Regions from separate parts of the Enterobacter sp. Li2LvB3 genome, predicted to be linked through region 2. Evidence: predicted binding sites of a transcription regulator. Region 2 holds the regulator's gene; each other region holds the start of a gene.
The links. The regulator PurR, encoded in region 2, represses purine synthesis genes. The targets are predictions, from matches to a motif close to CANGCAAACGTTTGCNTG.
Positions count from the first base shown of each region.

Region 1: the regulator PurR is predicted to act here: its motif matches at 2,203-2,220, upstream of pyrD (quinone-dependent dihydroorotate dehydrogenase).
Region 3: the regulator PurR is predicted to act here: its motif matches at 2,202-2,219, upstream of ACS603_RS04885 (nucleobase:cation symporter-2 family protein).
Region 4: the regulator PurR is predicted to act here: its motif matches at 2,574-2,591, upstream of ACS603_RS09265 (amino acid aminotransferase).

Region 1 covers NZ_JBSICG010000009.1:47,018-51,232, reverse strand. Annotated here, with positions in the region: gene ACS603_RS09325 (YcbX family protein) at 1-392, shown strand, start outside; gene zapC (cell division protein ZapC) at 389-931, opposite strand; gene pyrD (quinone-dependent dihydroorotate dehydrogenase) at 1,098-2,108, opposite strand; gene ssuE (NADPH-dependent FMN reductase) at 2,357-2,932, shown strand; gene ACS603_RS09305 (sulfonate ABC transporter substrate-binding protein) at 2,925-3,887, shown strand; gene ssuD (FMNH2-dependent alkanesulfonate monooxygenase) at 3,884-4,215, shown strand, end outside.
Region 2 covers NZ_JBSICG010000003.1:106,809-111,023, reverse strand. Annotated here, with positions in the region: gene ACS603_RS03515 (MFS transporter) at 1-721, opposite strand, end outside; gene cydH (cytochrome bd-I oxidase subunit CydH) at 887-976, opposite strand; gene purR (HTH-type transcriptional repressor PurR) at 1,274-2,299, shown strand; gene punR (DNA-binding transcriptional activator PunR) at 2,316-3,227, opposite strand; gene punC (purine nucleoside transporter PunC) at 3,342-4,215, shown strand, end outside.
Region 3 covers NZ_JBSICG010000004.1:122,739-126,953, forward strand. Annotated here, with positions in the region: gene recG (ATP-dependent DNA helicase RecG) at 1-840, shown strand, start outside; gene gltS (sodium/glutamate symporter) at 843-2,045, opposite strand; gene ACS603_RS04885 (nucleobase:cation symporter-2 family protein) at 2,271-3,662, shown strand; gene ACS603_RS04890 (AsmA family protein) at 3,782-4,215, shown strand, end outside.
Region 4 covers NZ_JBSICG010000009.1:35,497-39,711, reverse strand. Annotated here, with positions in the region: gene asnS (asparagine--tRNA ligase) at 1-774, shown strand, start outside; gene ACS603_RS09270 (porin) at 1,382-2,470, shown strand; gene ACS603_RS09265 (amino acid aminotransferase) at 2,655-3,845, shown strand; gene ACS603_RS09260 (MBL fold metallo-hydrolase) at 3,925-4,215, opposite strand, start outside.

The DNA of each region.
Region 1 (4,215 bases), on a different contig from region 2:
ATGTTGATTTCGGGCAGAACTTAATCCCTCGCTCCAGCGGCGTGATCCGCGTGGGCGATGAGATAGAAATTCTCGCGCGCGGGCCGGCCAAAGTGTATGGCTCAGGCCAGGAAGAAGAGTTTGTTGATGTCGAAATGGAACCCACTTCAGTGGTGGATATTCAGTGGCAAGGGCAAGTCATCCGGGGCAACAACCAGCAGGTTTTACTTGAACAGCTGGAACAAGCGGGAATACGCGTTCCCTACTCGTGCCGCGCCGGGATTTGCGGGTGCTGTCGCATCAGGCTGGTAGAAGGTGAAGTGAGTGCGCTGAAGAAATCGGCCATCGGGGATGACGGCACCATTTTGTGTTGCAGCTGTATTCCGAAAACGTCGATACAGCTGGAAGCTTAAACGGCCTGCTCGAGGCTGAAGGTATCAACACGCAGTTGGGGTTTCAGCCTGTCGTTCATCACTTTGATTGCGTCACCCAACTGCATCACCCGCCCGGCGATTGTCACGCCGGGTTGCGCCAGTAAACAGAGCGCGGCATTTTCGCCAGGCTCTACCACCAGCAAACTCACCTCTTCGGCGGTATCGCTAAGATTGACGCTGGCGGCGTCCCCGGTGACTGGCTCCCAGCTCATGCCATGCGCCTGAAAATGCCAGCTTTTTGGCATCTGCGGTTTCAGAAAACGGATTGCGACCAGCGCGTTTAATACCAGCTCAGCGCGCTGCTCTTTAGAGAGTTCCAGGTCGCGGCATTTCTCTTCAAACGAGAAATAGAGTGCGGCATCGTCAACGCAAAAACCTGACGGCGCGAAAGCATCAGGGGTCAGCATTCGGCGGGCAAAACGAGAACGAAACAACATACCATTGGCTAAATCGAGCATCATGCGGTCATGCTCATCGCAAAAATACCAGCGCCAGTTATCGTCAGGTTTAATTCGCATTTTTCTCTCCCGTCCCCAAACGCCCTGTTCTAAAAATGTCCTGATTGTAGCTTCGTTTATAACATCAATAATAAAAGACCATAATGTTTAAATAAGCAACAATGACGGAATATAAAACAACCAGGGCTGGAAATAAAGCCCTGGTTGTCTGATAAGGGAGAAAAGATTAGATGTGAGTAACGATTTCTTTAATCAACTGTGGGCCTTTAAAAATAAAGCCGGAATAAATTTGCACGATAGTCGCACCTGCCGCTATCTTCTCGCGCGCTGCGATGACAGAGTCGATACCACCCACACCAATAATTGGCAGACGTCCGTTTAATTCGGCTGACAAGGCACGAATAATTTCGGTGCTTTTTAATTGTACCGGACGGCCACTTAAGCCACCGGCCTCGTCACAGTTTTTCATTCCCTGAACCAGAGAACGATCGAGCGTAGTATTGGTTGCAATCACACCATCAATATTATGGCGAACTAAACTGTCAGCAACCTGGATCAATTCTTCGGGAGAAAGATCCGGGGCGATCTTAACCGCGACTGGCACATATTTATGGTGGATCGCCTGCAACTCATTTTGCTTATTTTTAATGGCACTAAGCAGGTCGTCAAGCGCTTCGCCATATTGTAAAGAACGCAGCCCCGGGGTATTTGGTGAAGAAATGTTCACCGCGATATAACCGGCGTAGGCATAGACTTTTTCCATACAAATCAGATAGTCATCTTTACCTTGCTCCACTGGCGTATCTTTATTTTTGCCAATATTGATGCCTAATACACCGTCAAAATGCGATTTTTTGACGTTCTCGACCAGATGATCAACACCAAGGTTATTAAAGCCCATACGGTTGATCAGCCCCTCGGCAGCGACCAGGCGGAACAGGCGCGGTTTATCGTTACCCGGCTGTGGGCGCGGCGTCACCGTCCCGATTTCAATGGAGCCAAACCCCATCGCACCGAGGGCATCAATACACTCGCCATTTTTGTCCAGCCCGGCCGCCAGGCCCAGTGGGTTCTTGAAGGTCAGTCCCATGCACTGCACAGGTTTTTCCGGCACGTTCTGACGCACCAGTGCTTCCAGTGGCGTACCGGTAATACGGCGTAATTGCTGGAATGTAAATTCATGAGCGCGCTCAGGATCGAGCTGGAAAAGGGCTTTACGAACGAAGGGGTAGTACATGAACTCTCCTGGATTCCCGGTGTGCAAACCGGGAGGGGATTATGTGCGATCCTGCCCGGAAAGGGAATTGACCTGCGGCAAAAAAAACGCGCAAAACGCAATCGTTTCCCTCGCAGCACACTTCTTATGCAGTTTATGGCATTTAAATTGCGGATAAATCATTTAGTGGAATAACCCCTCGGTGTCACACTCCTGAAAATTGTTATGAATGTTAGATAAAAGCAAACAATTAGTTATAAGGAGCAAACATGCGTGTCATTACCCTGGCAGGAAGTCCACGTTTCCCTTCGCGCTCCAGTGCGCTACTGGAATATGCCCGCGAAAAGTTGAATAGCCTGGATATCGAAGTGTGCCACTGGAATCTGCACAACTTCGCCCCGGAAGACCTGCTTTATGCCCGCTTTGACAGCCCGGCGCTCAAAACTCTGATCGAACAGCTCAAAGGCGCAGACGGTTTAATTGTGGCAACGCCAATATATAAAGCCTCTTTTTCTGGCGCCCTGAAAACGTTACTCGACCTGCTGCCAGAACGCGCGCTGGACGGCAAAGTGGTGCTACCACTGGCGACAGGCGGTACGGTTGCACATTTGCTGGCGGTTGATTACGCCCTGAAACCGGTACTGAGTGCGTTAAAAGCACAGGAGATCCTGCACGGCGTCTTTGCTGATGATTCTCAGGTTATCGACTATCAGCACAAACCGCACTTCACGCCGAATCTGCAAACCCGCCTGGACAGCGCGCTGGAAACCTTCTGGCAGGCCCTGCACCGCCGCGATGTACAGGTACCTGCATTTAGCCAGCCGCAAGGAGTTGCTCATGTTTAAACACTTAACCCGCATAGGACTGGCTGGGTTGCTGACCCTCTCTGCACTGGCTCACTCGGCGGAAACTGCGCCGGAGAGTCTGCGCATTGGTTATCAGAAAGGCAGCGTCAGTATGGTGTTGGCGAAAAGTCATCAGTTGCTGGAAAAACGCTTCCCGAACACAACCTTCTCCTGGGTGGAATTCCCGGCCGGGCCACAGATGCTGGAAGCCCTTAACGTGGGCAGTATCGATCTGGGCAGTACCGGCGATATTCCGCCTATTTTCGCGCAGGCTGCCGGTGCGGACCTGGTGTATGTCGGTGTAGAGCCGCCCAAGCCGAAAGCGGAAGTGATTCTGGTACCAGAAAATAGCGCCATTAAGAACGTTGCTGAACTTAAAGGTCATAAAGTGGCGTTCCAGAAAGGTTCCAGCTCGCATAACCTGCTGCTGCGCGCATTGCAGGAGGCCGGGCTTAAATTCACCGATATTCAACCGGTTTATCTGACTCCTGCCGATGCCCGTGCGGCGTTCCAGCAGGGCAACGTTGATGCATGGGCAATCTGGGATCCGTATTACTCGGCGGCGTTACTTCAGGGTGGCGTGCGGGTGCTTAAAGACGGCAGCACGCTGAAACAGACCGGATCATTCTATCTTGCCGCGCGTCCATATGCGGAAAAGAACGGTGCTTTTGTTCAGGGTGTTCTCGACACCTTTACCCAGGCGGATGCACTGACGCAAAGCCAGCGCCAGGAAAGTATCACGTTGCTGGCCAAAACCATGGGATTGCCTGAACCGGTTATTGCCAGCTACCTGGATCACCGTCCACCCACCACCATTAAGCCTGTCGACGCACACGTGGCAGCGCTTCAGCAACAAACCGCCGATCTCTTTTATCAAAACCACCTTGTTCCAAAACAGGTGAATATACGCGATCGCATCTGGCAACCCACTGCTACACAAGGAACGAAATCATGAGTCTGAATCTTTTCTGGTTTTTACCCACCCATGGTGATGGACACTATCTTGGTACAGAAGAGGGTTCCCGCCCGGTCGATCACGGCTATTTGCAGCAGATAGCCCAGGCAGCAGACCGCATCGGTTTTACCGGTGTGCTGATCCCTACCGGGCGTTCCTGTGAAGATGCCTGGCTGGTGGCCGCGTCGATGATCCCGGTGACTCAGCGTTTGAAATTCCTGGTCGCGCTGCGCCCGAGCGTGGTCTCCCCTACCGTGGCAGCACGTCAGGCCGCCACGCTGGACAGACTTTCCAATGGGCGCGCCCTGTTTAACCTGGTGACCGGAAG
Region 2 (4,215 bases):
CGGTAATAAAGACCGGCGTGACATGAGTAATGTCGTGCAGCACGGGCGAAATATAGGTATAGAGCGTGAACATCGCCCCAGCCCCCAGCACGGTGGTCAGCAGCGCAGACAATACCTGAGGACGAACCAGCACGGACAGCTCTTTGCGTACATCAGGGCGTTCGCCTGCGCTGCCTTTTGGCAACGAGAAGAACAGTGCGACCATAGCAATCACGCCCAGTGCAGCGGTTGCCAGGAACGACATACGCCAGCCGATCGCTTCACCCAGCCACGTGGCCGCAGGTACACCGCCGATGTTGGCAATGGTCAGACCCATAAACATGGTTGCCACGGCGCTGGCCTGCTTATGTTTAGGTACAACGCTTGCTGCAACCACCGAGCCCAGTCCGAAGAAGGCACCGTGGTTAAGGCTGGTCAGGATACGTGACAACATCAGCGTCGTGTAATCCGGTGAAAGCGCGGAAAGCACATTCCCCAGGGTAAAAATAGCCATCAGGAAAATCAGCGCATTACGGCGCGCACGGTGTGAAAGCAGCAACGTCATTAACGGTGCCCCTACCATCACGCCAATCGCGTAGGCGCTAATCAGCATACCGGCCGCCGGGATAGAGACGTCTACACCCCGGGCGATAACAGGCAATAACCCCATCGGGGAAAATTCGGTGGTGCCAATCCCAAAAGCGCCAATCGCCAGGGCCAGCAGAGGATAATTGATTTTCATGAGTCAACTCCGGATGCCGTGTCGTACCGCGACACAGAACAAAGAAGCAAAAAGCATGACACCAATCACAAAAAATGAGAAGTTAACAATTTGGCAAAAGATTATTGCCGGAGAAGTAACAATCAGCGAGGAATGTGGAGGGAGAGAACTCTCCCCCCGCGTAAATCAGTGCAATACAGCCGTCAGACCAGCTGCAACAATCAGTGCCAGCACGATAACGGTGGTCGTCAGCGAAAACTTAAGATCGGTACTCATCAATTTTTCTCCTTTTAATCACCTTACGAAAAGTGAGCTTGCTCATTTTTACACAGTTTACGTCAAAAATCTTCCTGGATTTAAACTGATATCCACTTTTGCTCTTCCCCTTTTCATCAAGATAGGACAAAATTCCACGCTAAATTTATTAGCGTACCGGCCATTGACCCCCTCCTGACGTCCTGTGTCGTTTTCCCGGCGTGTCGCAATTCCAGATTGCGTGATAAGGGTGAGAGAAGGCAAACGTTTACCTTCAAGTTTTTCAGGAGCTTAGGATATGGTCTGGAGTGACATTTAATGGCAACAATTAAAGACGTGGCAAAACGCGCAAACGTTTCCACTACAACCGTATCACATGTAATTAACAAAACCCGTTTTGTAGCGGAAGAGACGCGTAATGCCGTCTGGGCGGCGATCAAAGAACTGCACTATTCGCCAAGCGCGGTCGCACGTAGCCTTAAAGTTAATCACACCAAATCCATTGGTTTGCTGGCCACCAGCAGCGAAGCTGCATATTTCGCAGAGATAATCGAGGCGGTCGAGAAAAACTGCTTCCAGAAAGGCTATACCCTGATCCTGGGTAACGCGTGGAACAACCATGAGAAACAGCGCGCTTATCTGTCAATGATGGCGCAAAAACGCGTGGATGGCCTGCTGGTCATGTGTTCCGAATACCCGGATTCTGTGCTCTCCATGCTGGAAGAGTACCGTCACATCCCAATGGTGGTGATGGACTGGGGTGAAGCGCACGCCGATTTTACTGACTCAGTAATCGATAACGCCTTTGAAGGCGGTTACATGGCCGGTCGTTATCTGGTAGAACGGGGTCACCGCGAGATTGGCGTGATTCCAGGTCCACTGGAGCGTAACACCGGTGCAGGCCGTCTGGCCGGATTTATGAAAGCCATGGAAGAAGCACTGATCACCGTTCCAGAAAACTGGATTGTTCAGGGTGACTTTGAGCCTGAATCCGGTTACCGCGCAATGCAGCAAATAGTCTCCCAACCGCATCGTCCGACTGCTGTCTTCTGCGGTGGCGATATTATGGCGATGGGTGCGCTTTGTGCTGCCGATGAGCTGGGTTTGCGCGTACCGCAGGATATTTCTGTGATCGGGTATGACAACGTGCGCAACGCGCGTTTCTTCACCCCGGCGCTGACCACTATTCATCAGCCGAAAGATTCTCTGGGTGAAACAGCCTTCAACATGCTGATGGACAGGATCGTTAACAAACGTGAAGAGTCGCAGTCAATTGAAGTCCACCCGCGTCTTATCGAACGTCGCTCCGTGGCGGACGGTCCTTTCCGCGACTACCGCCGTTAATCGTGTACGGAGCCAGTTAATCTGGCTCCCGTAACCACTCCCTGTTCAGCGTTTCACTGTCCCCCAGGTAATCCAGCAGCCAGGCCATCGCGGGCGATACGTCACTTTGCTGCCAGGTCAGACAACAGGCCGCGTCCGGGAATGGGTTTTCAAGCTCAAGGGCAACCCACTCCCCGGCATCGATTCGTGGTCTGGCAAAATGGACCGGCACCATTGCCACACACAACCCGGCAGAAAGGCAGGTCGCGGAGGATTCCCAGTCGGGCGCAATCACCCGTCGCTGGTTATCCAGAAGCCAGGTCACACGCTTGGGTAACGAGCGTGACGTATCTTCCAGTACCAGCGATGGCCAGTTACGCAGGGTATCATCGCTTAACGGCCCTGCCATTGCCGCCAGCGGGTGATCGCTTGCCACCACGCATTTCCAGCTTAACATTCCCATATCGCGAAATGCGTAACGTCCCCCAACGGGTATGGCCTGTGTTGCGCCGATCGCCATCTCTGCCCTGCCATCTGCCAGCGCATCCCAGACACCGTTAAAGACTTCCTGCGATACCCGCAGCTCGACATCGGAGAAGTGGCGATAAAAATCGACAATCATCTGCCGGGTACGTTCAGGTTTTACGATGTTATCCACCGCAATAGAAAGATGACCTCGCCAGCCATTAGCAATCTGCTGACACTGTTCACGAGTGATCTGCATTTTTTTGATAACAGAACGCCCTTCTTTCAAAAACCACGCCCCGGCAGGCGTTAACTCCACGTCGCGATGGCGGCGTTCAAACAGCGGAACGGCCAGCCACTCCTCAAGCTGACGCACCGTGTAGCTAATGGCCGAGGGGACGCGGTGTAGTTCCTGCGCGGCTCCGCTGAAGCTGCCGTTACGGGCGACAGCATCCACAACTTCAAGAGAATAATCTGACCACATTTTCTGCCTGCAAAAAATTTGAATGCACCCGCCAAATATTAGCGTTTCACAAGCCGCTTTGCACTCCCTACACTCTGCGCCAACGTACCCTGCCTCCTTAAGGAGAATAAAACAATGCAACCCAGGAAAGGTTTTTTAGTCTGGCTCGGCGGCTTAAGCGTGCTGGGCTTTTTAGCTACCGATATGTACTTACCCGCATTCGCTGCAATGCAGGAAGATTTGCAAACGCCTGCCGCGGCCATTAGCGCCAGCCTGAGTTTGTTCCTCGCCGGTTTTGCCTTTGCACAGCTGCTGTGGGGGCCGCTCTCCGACCGTTTTGGTCGTAAACCAGTGCTGTTACTGGGTCTGGCAATTTTTGCCGTAGGCTGTCTTGGGATGTTGTGGGTACGCGATGCAACCTGGTTACTGGTGCTGCGTTTTGTTCAGGCCGTCGGCGTTTGTGCCGCAGCGGTCACCTGGCAGGCGCTGGTGACGGATTACTATCCGGCTTCACGGACCAATCGAATTTTTGCCACTATTATGCCGCTGGTTGGCCTCTCTCCCGCGCTTGCACCACTGCTGGGCAGTTGGATCCTGGCGCATTTCGACTGGCAGGCGATTTTCGCCACCCTGTTTGCCATCACTCTGGTGCTGATGCTGCCCGCATTCGCCCTGAAACCTGCGCATAAAAAAGAGACACATCCGGAAGCGAAGCCAATTACCTTTACCTCTTTGCTGCGCACCAAAGCGTACCGCGGCAACGTGCTTATCTACGCCGCCTGTTCAGCCAGCTTCTTTGCATGGCTGACCGGCTCACCCTTTATTCTGCACGATATGGGGTACAGCCCGGCGGCCATCGGCCTGAGCTATGTTCCACAGACTATCGCCTTCCTGGTGGGCGGTTACGGTTGCCGTGCGGCGCTGCAAAAATGGCAGGGGCAGCAGATGTTACCCTGGCTGCTGGCGCTGTACGCTTTAAGCGTTATTGGTACCTGGGCCGTCGGCTTTA
Region 3 (4,215 bases), on a different contig from region 2:
CTTCAGCAGGGCTTCCACCCGCATCAGCTGATCATGACCGCGACACCAATCCCCCGTACCCTGGCGATGACCGCCTACGCCGATCTGGACACCTCCACTATCGACGAACTGCCGCCAGGCCGTACCCCTGTCACCACGGTTGCCATCCCGGACACGCGCCGCAGCGATATCATCGACCGCGTACGCAACGCCTGTACTCACGAAGGCCGCCAGGCGTACTGGGTCTGCACGCTGATTGAAGAATCCGAGCTGCTTGAAGCGCAGGCGGCAGAGGCAACGTGGGAAGAGCTGAAACTGGCCCTGCCAGAGCTGAACGTGGGCCTGGTTCACGGGCGCATGAAGCCTGCCGAAAAACAGGCGGTGATGCAGTCATTCAAACAGGGTGATTTGCACTTGCTGATTGCCACCACTGTCATTGAAGTAGGCGTGGATGTTCCTAACTCCAGCCTGATGATCATTGAAAACCCGGAACGTCTTGGCCTTGCGCAACTCCACCAGCTGCGTGGCCGTGTCGGGCGTGGTGCCGTGGCTTCCCACTGCGTATTGCTCTACAAAGCCCCGCTTTCGAAAACGGCACAAATGCGTTTGCAGGTGTTACGCGACAGCAACGATGGCTTCGTGATTGCGCAAAAAGATCTGGAGATCCGCGGCCCGGGCGAATTGCTGGGCACACGCCAGACGGGGAACGCCGAATTCAAGGTGGCCGATCTGCTGCGCGATCAGGCCATGATCCCCGAAGTTCAGCGCCTTGCCCGCCATATTCATGAACGTTACCCGGATCAGGCAACCGCGCTTATTGAACGCTGGATGCCTGAAACCGAGCGCTATTCCAACGCCTGATATCAGGCAAACATTGGCAGCATCAGGTACAGCTTGATCACCAGCGCGTTGACGATATCAATAAAGAACGCCCCCACCATCGGAACCACCAGAAACGCCATATGAGAGGGACCGAATCGCTCGGTGATCGCCTGCATGTTGGCAATAGCGGTCGGCGTCGCACCCAGACCAAACCCGCAATGCCCCGCAGCCAGTACCGCAGCATCGTAGTTTTTACCCATCATGCGCCAGGTGACAAACATGGCATACAGGGCCATAAACAGGGCCTGAACCGCCAGAATAGCGACCATCGGCAGCGCCAGAGAGGCCAGTTCCCAGAGCTTGAGGCTCATCAGCGCCATCGCCAGGAACAGTGACAGGCAGACGTTACCCAGCACCGAAACGGCACGTTCGAACACGCGGTAGAAGCCCATTGCGGCCAGACCGTTACTCAGCACCACCCCGACAAACAGCACGCAAACAAATGTCGGCAGTTCAAATGCGGAGCCTGCCAGCCATTGCGCAACCACTTTGCCCATGGTCAGGCAGATGGCAATCATCGCGATGGTTTCAATCAGCACCAGCGAAGTAATACTGCGCCCGACATCCGGCTTTTCAAACGCCGTGGGCACCAGTTCATCGTCCGGTCTGCCATCTGGCGTAGTAGAGTGCTTCACCAGATAGCGCGCCACCGGGCCACCAATCAACCCGCCCAGCACCAGGCCGAAGGTTGCGCAGGCCATCGCCACTTCCGTTGCGTTTTCAAAGCCGTAACGCTCAATGAACAGCTTGCTCCACGCGGCACCGGTGCCATGTCCACCAGACAGCGTGATTGACCCTGCCAGCAGTCCCATCAGCGGATCCAGCCCCAGCAGCGTGGCCATGCCGATACCGATAGCGTTTTGCATCAGCAGCAGCCCAACCACCACAATCAAAAATACGCCGAGCACTTTACCGCCCGCGCGCAGGCTCGCCAGGTTGGCATTCAGGCCGATGGTGGCAAAGAAAGCCAGCATCAGCGGGTCTTTCAGGGACATATCAAAATCAATTTCCCAGCCCATGCTTTTTTTCAGCACCAGCAGGGCCAGCGCCACCAGTAATCCACCGGCAACGGGTTCAGGAATGGTGTACTTCTTGAGAAGGGAAACACTGTGTACCAGTTTACGGCCAAGCAGTAAGACCAGCGTTGCGGCAACAAGTGTCGACAACGTATCGAGGTGAATCATAGAGGGCTCCTTATTCTGCGCGTATTCCACTCACACGCGGCGTTATCCTGGCGGGTTTGCGCTCGTCATGAGCCACCCGCGTAAAAAGTGTAATTTTTTTTCCTGACGGCGTGTAAAAAAGGTGCCCATAGCGGCAGATTTTCTTATCTTTTTTTGCTGGCAATCGTTTGCTTTTACCAACTGGTCAGATAAAATGCCCGCTTTTCTACCGTGGGATTGCTGCCGATGTCCGTTAACACCATAGAGTCTCCCGATGCGCAACCGATTGCGCAGCCGCAAAACAGTGAATTGATCTACCGCCTTGAAGATCGCCCACCACTGCCTCAAACCCTGTTTGCCGCTTGTCAGCATTTACTGGCGATGTTTGTTGCGGTGATCACGCCTGCTCTGCTGATTTGCCAGGCGCTTGGTTTACCGGCTCAGGACACACAACACATCATCAGCATGTCCCTGTTCGCCTCTGGCGTGGCCTCGATTATTCAGATTAAAGCGTGGGGTCCGGTGGGTTCGGGCTTGCTGTCGATTCAGGGCACCAGTTTTAACTTTGTGGCACCGCTGATTATGGGCGGCACGGCGCTGAAAACCGGTGGTGCAGATGTCCCGACCATGATGGCAGCCCTGTTCGGCACCCTGATGCTGGCAAGCTGCACGGAAATGGTTATCTCCCGCGTTCTGCACCTGGCGCGCCGCGTGATCACCCCACTGGTGTCCGGCGTGGTAGTGATGATTATCGGCCTGTCTCTGATTCAGGTTGGCCTGACCTCCATCGGCGGCGGTTATGGCGCAATGGCCGACCATACCTTCGGCGCACCGAAAAACCTGCTGCTGGCAGGCGTGGTGCTGGCGATCATTATTCTGCTTAACCGTCAGCGTAACCCTTACCTGCGCGTCGCGTCACTGGTGATCGCCATGGCTGCCGGTTATCTGCTGGCATGGGCGCTGGGGATGCTGCCGGAAAATACTGCCCCCACCAGCAGTGCATTAATCACCATCCCGACCCCGCTGTACTACGGCCTGGGCATTGACTGGGGTCTACTGGTGCCGCTGATGCTGGTCTTTATGATCACCTCGCTGGAAACCATCGGTGATATTACGGCGACGTCTGATGTCTCTGAGCAGCCAGTTTCTGGCCCGCTGTACATGAAACGCCTGAAAGGCGGCGTGCTGGCAAACGGCCTGAACTCGTTTGTCTCTGCGGTGTTCAACACCTTCCCGAACTCCTGCTTCGGCCAGAATAATGGCGTGATCCAGCTGACCGGCGTTGCCAGCCGCTACGTCGGTTTTGTGGTGGCACTGATGCTGATCGTGCTCGGCCTGTTCCCGGCAGTAAGTGGTTTTGTGCAGCACATTCCTGAGCCTGTGCTTGGCGGCGCAACGCTTGTGATGTTCGGGACTATCGCCGCATCGGGTGTGCGCATTGTCTCGCGCGAGCCGCTGAATCGCCGTGCGATCATGATTATCGCGCTGTCTCTGGCTGTCGGCCTGGGTGTTTCTCAGCAGCCGCTGATCCTTCAGTTCGCACCAGACTGGCTGAAAAACCTGCTCTCTTCCGGCATCGCGGCTGGCGGTATTACGGCCATCGTACTGAACCTCGTTTTCCCGCCTGAAAAAAATTGATCGCCATCACGGCAGGCAGTCAATGCCTGCCGTGACATCTAATTACACCATTCCCGCCTTGAGCATTGCGCATAAATCGTGCATAACTCCTTTATGTGCGTTTCGCGGGATGGAAGACCATGAAATTTATTGGAAAGCTGCTCGTTTATCTTCTGATAGCCCTGTTAATTGTGGTTCTGGCGTTCTATTTCCTGCTCCAGACTCGCTGGGGTGCGTCTGAGGTCAGTAGCTGGGTCACGGTCAATACCGATTACGAACTCAGTTTCGACCAGATGGATCATCGCTTCTCGTCACCTTCCCACATCATTCTGGAAAACATCACCTTTGGCCGCGACGGCAAACCCGCCACTCTGGTGGCGAAAAAAGTAGATATCGGTTTAAGCAGCCGCCAGATAACCGATCCGCTGCACGTGGATACCATCACCCTGTATGACGGAACGCTGAATCTCTCTCCGCAAACGGCGCCTCTGCCCTTCCAGGCAGACCGCTTGCAGTTAAACAACATGGCCTTTAACAGCCCGAATACCGACTGGGATCTGAGCGCGCAGAAAGT
Region 4 (4,215 bases), on a different contig from region 2:
GTGTCCGGCCAGCTCAACGGCGAAACTTACGCCTGTGCGCTGTCTAAGATCTACACCTTCGGCCCAACCTTCCGTGCGGAAAACTCCAACACCAGCCGTCACCTGGCGGAATTCTGGATGCTGGAGCCAGAAGTGGCGTTTGCTGACCTGAATGATGTTGCGGGTCTGGCAGAGGCGATGCTTAAGTACGTGTTCAAAGCGGTTCTGGAAGAACGCGCTGATGACATGAAATTCTTCGCCGAGCGTGTTGATAACGACGCAATTGCCCGTCTGGAGCGTTTTGTTTCGGCTGACTTCGCGCAGGTGGATTACACCGACGCGGTCGCCATCCTCGAAAAATGCGGCGAGACGTTCGAGAACCCGGTTTACTGGGGCGTCGATCTCTCTTCCGAGCATGAGCGTTACCTGGCAGAGAAGCACTTCAAAGCACCGGTAGTTGTTAAAAACTATCCGAAAGACATTAAGGCCTTCTACATGCGCCTTAACGAAGACGGTAAAACCGTTGCTGCGATGGACGTGCTGGCACCGGGTATCGGTGAAATCATCGGTGGCTCTCAGCGTGAAGAGCGTCTGGACGTGCTGGATGCCCGTATGGAAGAGATGGGTCTGAACCCGGCTGATTACAGCTGGTATCGCGACCTGCGTCGTTACGGCACTGTGCCTCACTCCGGTTTCGGTCTGGGCTTCGAGCGTCTGATCGCTTACGTGACCGGCGTTCAGAACGTGCGTGACGTGATTCCATTCCCGCGTACCCCGCGTAACGCAAGCTTCTAATTCCGCGTTAATTAAAATGGCCAGCAATTGCTGGCCATTATTTTATTCTGCTTTGTCAGTTTTCGTCAGTTGAAAGTCAGCATCTTTAAACTACAACCCCGTCATAACCTCTACCTGTTACGTTTTGTTTCCACGAAATATCTGTGAACAAAAAATAAACCACACTCTTATTGCGCTTAATGCATTCCTGATGCTTTAGCACAAATTTCAACCGCATTCACAGCCATCCAGAAGGCTGGTAGCGGTCATAAGAAAAAACGAGTCGTTTAACTTCTGTTTATATGAATTGCCTTTATCCAAATTAAGCATAAGCAATTCATATACATAGGAAAGAACCAGGCTTTTAATTAGCCAATCAGTTCTGAAATTTGAGGTGGTTCACAAAGTTCCTTAAAATACACAAATTCTTACACATTATTTCTTTTTGTTACTCAATCTTTAGAATTGTAGCATTTTCAGGCTAGCGAAACGGTTCTATGAATGGAAAGATGCCTGTCAGATACATAAAGACACCAAACTCTCATCAATAGTTCCGGAAATATTTATTGACAGAATTTATTGACGGCAGTGGCGAGTGTCATAAAAAAACCAATGAGGGTAATAAATAATGATGAAGCGCAATATCCTGGCAGTGGTTATCCCTGCTCTGCTGGTAGCCGGTGCAGCTAACGCTGCAGAAATCTATAACAAAAACGGCAACAAACTGGATCTGTACGGGAAAGTTGTTGGTGAGCATGACTTCGTTACCTCTGGTGACAACACCGACAGCAGCGACAACACCTATGCACAGATCGGTTTCAAAGGCGAAACTCAAATCAATGACCAACTGACTGGTTACGGTCAGTGGGAATACCGTGCTCTGGCAAGCCAGGCAGAAAGCAACCAGACTCAGCGTACCCGTCTGGCGTTCGCTGGCCTGAAAGCCGGTGATGCTGGTTCTATCGACTACGGCCGTAACTACGGTATCGTATACGATGTAGAAGGTCTGACCGATATGGCACCTTCTTTCTCCGGTATGACCTGGGCTAACTACTCTGATAACTTCATGACTGGCCGTACTACTGGCGTTCTGACCTACCGCAACACTGACTTCTTCGGTCTGGTTGATGGTCTGAGCCTGGGCCTGCAGTATCAGGGTAAAAACGACCGTACTGACGTTAAAACCGCTAACGGTGACGGCTTCGGTACCTCTGTTGGTTACGAATTCGGTGAAGGCTTCGGTCTGATCGGTGCATACAGCAACTCTGACCGTACCAACCTTCAGACTGCTGACGGCAAAGGCGACAAAGCTGAAGCATGGGCTGTTGGTGCTAAATACGATGCTAACAACATCTACCTGGCAACCACCTATGCTGAAACCCGCAACATGACTCGTGAAGCTGACGGTTCATTCGCGAACAAAACTCAGAACTTCGAAGTGATCGCTCAGTACCAGTTCGACTTCGGTCTGCGTCCTTCCGTGTCTTACGTTCAGTCTAAAGGTAAAAACCTGTCTCAGCGTGGCACCTTCAATGGCGGCGATGCTGACCTGCAGAAATTTGTTGAACTGGGTGCAACTTACTACTTCAACAAAAACTTCAACGTTTATGTTGACTACCAGCTGAACCTGATCGACGACACCTCTTACTCTCGTAACGTTGGTATCGTGAACGGTAAAGACGACCAGGTTGCAATGGCTGTGACCTACCAGTTCTAATCAGTACACCACTTTGTTCTATGCTTAAGAAACAGGGCTTCGGCCCTGTTTTTTTATGTCTGATAGTAAATAATGGCGACTTTTGAAAAGCCGCACGCTTTTTGTCGCAAACGGTTGGCATTTTGTAAATCTACCGTTAACCTGATAGCGGATTTCACTCCTGTAATCACAATGGAACTTCGTCATGTTTGAGAACATTACCGCCGCTCCTGCCGACCCAATTCTGGGCCTGGCCGATCTGTTTCGTGCCGATGACCGCCCTGGCAAAATCAACCTGGGTATTGGTGTATATAAAGATGAAACCGGCAAGACTCCGGTACTGACCAGCGTTAAAAAAGCTGAGCAGTATCTGCTGGAAAACGAAACCACCAAAAACTACCTCGGTATTGATGGTATCCCTGAATTTGGTCGTTGCACTCAGGAACTGCTGTTCGGAAAAGGCAACGCGATCGTGACCGATAAGCGTGCCCGCACTGCGCAGACCCCTGGCGGTACTGGCGCGCTGCGTGTTGCGGCGGATTTCCTGGCAAAAAATACCTCTGTTAAACGTGTGTGGGTTAGCAATCCAAGCTGGCCGAACCACAAAAGCGTGTTTAACTCTGCGGGTCTGGAAGTGTGTGAATACGCTTACTACGACGCAGCAAAACACGCTCTCGACTTCGATGGCCTGCTGGCCAGCCTGAGCGAAGCACAAGCTGGAGACGTGGTGCTGTTCCACGGCTGCTGCCATAACCCAACGGGTATCGATCCTACGCTGGAACAGTGGGAACAACTGGCTAAACTGTCCGTTGAAAAAGGTTGGCTGCCGCTGTTCGACTTCGCATACCAGGGCTTTGCCCGTGGTCTGGAAGAAGATGCTGAAGGCCTGCGTGCCTTCGCTGCTGTGCATCAGGAATTGATTGTTGCAAGCTCCTACTCCAAGAACTTCGGCCTGTACAACGAGCGTGTAGGTGCATGTACGCTGGTTGCCGCTGATGAGCAAACTGTTGATCGCGCATTCAGCCAGATGAAGTCTGTGATCCGCGCTAACTACTCTAACCCACCAGCGCACGGTGCATCGGTGGTCGCGACCATCCTGAGCAACGACGCCCTGCGTGCAATCTGGGAACAAGAGCTGAACGATATGCGCCAGCGCATCCAGCGTATGCGTCTGCTGTTTGTGAACACCCTGGCTGAGAAAGGCGCTGACCGCGACTTCAGCTTTATTATCAAACAGAACGGCATGTTCTCTTTCAGCGGCCTGACCAAAGAACAGGTTCTGCGTCTGCGTGAAGAGTTTGGCGTTTACGCGGTGGCTTCAGGCCGTGTTAACGTTGCCGGCATGACACCAGACAACATGGCGCCGCTGTGCGAAGCGATTGTCGCTGTGCTGTAACAATCCGTCGGGTGATGTTTTCACGCACCCGACCAATAAAAAAGCCTGCATCATGCAGGCTTTTTTTATTTAATCTGGCTTACCAGACAGGCATTTCATCCTGGAGGAACGGGTTGTGTATACGCTCGTAACCCAGCGTCGACATCGGGCCATGTCCAGGAATAAACGTCACATCATCGCCCAGCGGCAATAATTTCTGTTTAATCGACTGAATCAACTGACCGTGGTCACCGCGCGGGAAGTCGCTGCGTCCTACGCCACCTTTGAAAATCACATCACCGGAAATCAGCAAACGCGATTTATCATCAAAGAAGACGATATGACCTGGCGTATGCCCAGGACAATGCAACACCTGTAAAGTCACATTCCC